DNA from 2 places in the Arthrobacter sp. D3-18 genome. Region 2 is predicted to be linked to the other one. Evidence: predicted binding sites of a transcription regulator. Region 2 holds the regulator's gene; the other holds the start of a gene.
The links. Region 2 encodes HrcA, which represses chaperone genes, less so after heat shock. Its sites were predicted from a motif close to TTNGCACTCGNNNNNNNCGAGTGCNAA; they were not measured.

Region 1 (2,201 bases), 1.3 Mb from region 2:
GACACCGCTTCACCATGACCAAATATGCCAAGGACGAATTCGACCAGGTTCCGCAGAACACGTCCCGCCAAGGCGTTCACCGCGACGCCCAAGAGACTGCACGCCCCACTCTGTGGCCTGTTCTGACCGTTGGGGCAGTGGCCCTGGTGCTCGGGCTGGTGGCCTTCCTGATCCTCCCCAACCTTGGACTGGTAGCACCCAGCGCTTCGTCCAACACCACGACGTCGGCACCCCTGCAGACGTCTGCGGCACCGTCCGCTGCCCCCACTGAATCCAGCAGCGCGCCCCCCGCTTCCAGTGAACCCAGCACCGAGCCCAGCACCGAACCGACGCCGTCGGAAACTCCTTCTGCCACTCCGACATCGGCTCCCGTGGATAAGGCCACTCCTGTGGCTGTCTACAACGGCGCCGGGACGGCAGGATTGGCCGGGCGGGTGGCTGGCCTCGTCCAGGGCGACGGTTGGGCGCTCAGCACCGTAGGAAACTGGGGCGGACTGCCGCAGCAGACATCCGTGATCTTCTACAACGCTCCGGAGCAGAAGGCCAACGCGGAGGCGCTGGGTACCCTGCTGGGCATCCAGACCATCGTTGAAACGCCTGAGGTTCAACAGCCACTTGTGGTTGTGGCCGGGCCCGGATACCAGTAGGCATCGGGCCCCGTTCCCGAGCCGAAAAGCCCCAACTCGGTTAAGCCTCAATAACAAAAGTGGTGCCCTGCCCCTCCACGGCAGCGCGGCGCTAGTGACAGTGGTTACAGTGGATTAATTCCGGTACGGAGATCCCGGCTACCGGTCTTGGCTACTGCGAAAGTGTGGGCATCATGGCTCTGGGAACCGTCAAATGGTTCAATGCCGAAAAAGGTTACGGCTTCATCACTGTGGATGAATCCGGCGACGACGTCTTTGTGCACTGGTCCGCCATCCAGATGGATGGCTTCCGCGCCCTCGAAGAAGGACAGCGGGTTGAGTTTGAACTAGGGGAGGGCCAGAAGGGTCCGCAAGCCGAAGGCGTCCGCGTCGCGTAGTTCGTTCGCGGCGTCTGCGCCAATTTCCGTCAGCCTACGGCTGAAAGCCCTTCGTTTATAGAGCAAAGTGGCATCTCTGCTTGCACTCTCCCCGGTCGAGTGCTAATTATTGATTTAGCACTCCTATGGTTCGACTGCTAAGTCCGGCCCGGTTGATCCCGGCGGCGGACAGGCATCGGACCGGCGGAGGATCAAGAAACACCTTGGTGGGGTGAGGTCCGGAGCGCGGGGCATACAGAGGCCGCAAGCGAAAGACCGTCCGTCGCGGGCACCCCATCTGACAGGTACCTTCTTAACGACTGTCCCGAAAGGACTACCGCCGTTATGGCCAAGATCATTGCATTTGATGAAGAGGCACGCCGCGGCCTCGAGCGGGGCCTGAACATCCTCGCAGACGCCGTCAAGGTCACCCTCGGCCCGCGTGGACGCAACGTCGTCCTCGAAAAGAAGTGGGGCGCCCCCACGATCACCAACGATGGTGTTTCCATCGCCAAGGAGATCGAGCTGGACGATCCTTACGAGAAGATCGGTGCAGAACTGGTCAAGGAAGTTGCCAAGAAGACGGATGACGTCGCTGGCGACGGTACCACCACTGCAACCGTTCTCGCCCAGGCACTGGTGAAGGAAGGGCTGCGCAACGTTGCCGCCGGCGCCGACCCGCTGTCCCTCAAGCGCGGTATCGAGAAGGCTGTTGAGGCAGTCATCAGCGAACTGCTCGCCTCCGCCAAGGAAATCGAAACCAAGGAAGAGATCGCAGCTACGGCTTCCATCTCCGCCGGTGACCCGGAAATCGGCAGCCTCATCGCCGAAGCCCTGGACAAGGTGGGCAAGGAAGGCGTCATCACGGTCGAGGAATCCAACACCTTCGGCCTGGAGCTCGAACTCACCGAAGGTATGCGCTTCGACAAGGGTTACATCTCCGCTTACTTCGTTACTGACGCAGAGCGCCAGGAAACGGTCCTCGAAGACCCGTACATCCTGATCGTCAACTCCAAGATCTCCAACGTGAAGGAACTCGTCACGGTTCTGGAGAAGGTCATGCAGTCCAACAAGCCGCTGCTGATCATCGCCGAAGACATCGAGGGCGAGGCCCTGGCCACCCTGATCGTCAACAAGATCCGTGGCACCTTCAAGTCCGTTGCCGTCAAGGCTCCGGGCTTCGGTGACCGTCGCAAGG
Region 2 (2,201 bases):
TCAAGCTTCTTGTTGACGCCGAACACGGCGTCCTTCAGGTCGATGCGGACGCTGATGAGTGCGTCCTGGCCGCGACGGACACGCGAGGCCGGACCACCGTGGCCGCCACCGCCACCAAAGAAGGTGTCGAAGATGTCCTGGAACGCGAAACCCTGACCGGAGTAGCCGCCACCGAAACCGTTGTCGGTACCGTTCTCATTGCCAGTGGCATCGTAGACCCGGCGCTTCTGGGGGTCGGATAACACTTCGTAAGCGTGGGTCACGGCCTTGAACTGTTCCGCGACATCTTCACCGGGGTTTACGTCGGGGTGCAGTTTCCGCGCCAACTTGCGGTACGCCTTTTTGATCTCTTCCCCGGTGGCTTCCGGCGAGACTCCCAAAACGTCATAGTGGCTGCTCAAAGTCGGTATCTCTTCCTTGTTGTACTGCGGATGTTTCCTCGGACCGGTTTTCAGCCGCCGAGAATGCGGGAAAGGTAACGGGCCACGGCGCGGACGGCTGCCATGGTGGTGGGATAGTCCATGCGTGTCGGACCGAGAATCCCCACCTTGGCGCCGGAGCCATAGCCGGTAGCCACGACGGACGCCTCAGCTAAGCCGTCGTACGGATTTTCACGTCCAATGCTCACGGTGACACCGCGGGGATCATCCCCCATGTCAGACAACAACCGGAGCATGACAACTTGTTCCTCGAGTGCCTCCAGCACAGGGCCGATGCTCAAGGGGAAGTCCACATTGGAGCGGGCCAGATTGGCCGTTCCTGCCATCAGGATGCGCTCTTCGCGGCTGGTGTCACTGAGTGATTGCAGCCCCTGAGCCAACGTCTGCGCCAAGCTGCGGAGGTCAGGTGGACACAGGGCGACTACCGATGGAAGCACTTGCGGCAAAAGAGCCATCTGGGTGGCGGCGATGCTGCCAAGGAAGCGGGACCTCAGGAGCATCAGCGCCTCATTACTCACGTCAGAGCCGGCGTCGATGACCTTCTGCCCAACGCTGCCCGTATCTGCAATGAGGACAACAAGCACCTGCTTTGGAGCCAACAAGACGAATTCCACGTGCCGGACCAGCGCACGATTCGAATGCGGATACTGCACCACGGCTACCTGGTTGGTCAGCTGCGACAGGAGTCTTACGGTGCGCTCCAGGATGTCATCAACATCATCCGGGCCCTCAAGCAACGAGTGGATCGCCCTGCGTTCGGCCGCCGAAAGCGGTTTTACCTGGGAAATGCGGTCAACGAATAAGCGGTAGCCCTTGTCCGTTGGGATGCGGCCCGCGCTGGTGTGGGGTGCTGCAATCAGGCCTTCCTCTTCCAGGACAGCCATGTCGTTCCGGATGGTGGCACTGGAAACGCCGAGATGGTGACGCTCCACGAGGGCCTTCGATCCAACAGGTTCCCTGGAATGCACGTAATCCTCAACGATGGCACGCAGCACCTCAAGCTTGCGCGGCTCACTCATTGCTCCACCTCCTGACGACTGCCTTGGTCCCTACGACCGGTCTACGCGGGATCTCAATCGGACCTCCACACTTAGCACTCAACATGCCCAAGTGCTAACAAGTCTAGTATGAGCCACCCCGTTGCTAGCATTGAAACCTCCCGTGGACGGGTTCCGCCCGCGCCATAAACCAGCACAAAAGGTAGGAATCCCTTGGCTTTCGACAATTGGGGTCCGCAGGACCTGTCCGCTCCCGGCAAAAAGCAGCTGCCGGAAGTGGCTGTACAGCGGGGAATGGTCCTCGAAGACGTGCAGTCGGGCTGGGTGGGCGAAGTCACCCGTGTGGAGAAATCAGGTGGAATGCACGTTGTCTCCCTTGAAGACAGGCGTGGAAAGACCAAGTCATTCCAGCTGGGATTCGGGTTCCTTCTGGAAGGGCAGGCCATCCGGCTGATGCCCCCTGCCACTCGCCCTGCCGCCTCTGCCGCTCCTTCCAGCCGGACAGCGTCCGGCTCCGTGAGGGTACAAGGCCAACGTGCCCAGGTGGCCAAAGCCAGCCGCATTTGGGTGGAAGGAAAGCACGACGCCGAGCTCGTCGAGAAGGTCTGGGGTGACGATCTCCGTGTGGAGGGCATCGTCGTGGAGCCATTGCATGGCGTTGACGACCTGAAGTCGGCCATCGCCGCCTTCAACCCCGGCCCGGGCCGCCGCCTTGGCATCTTGGTGGACCACCTTGTCTCCGGGTCCAAAGAGTCGCGCATCG

Region 1: a site for HrcA is predicted at 1,139-1,165, ahead of groL (chaperonin GroEL). Genes of this name have one in related genera too.

What each region holds. Positions count from the first base shown of each region.
Region 1 covers NZ_CP096440.1:3,515,692-3,517,892, reverse strand. Annotated here, with positions in the region: gene M1D89_RS18260 (LytR C-terminal domain-containing protein) at 15-647, shown strand; gene M1D89_RS18255 (cold-shock protein) at 821-1,024, shown strand; gene groL (chaperonin GroEL) at 1,349-2,201, shown strand, end outside.
Region 2 covers NZ_CP096440.1:2,201,698-2,203,898, reverse strand. Annotated here, with positions in the region: gene dnaJ (molecular chaperone DnaJ) at 1-401, opposite strand, end outside; gene hrcA (heat-inducible transcriptional repressor HrcA) at 452-1,459, opposite strand; gene M1D89_RS12380 (DUF3097 domain-containing protein) at 1,652-2,201, shown strand, end outside.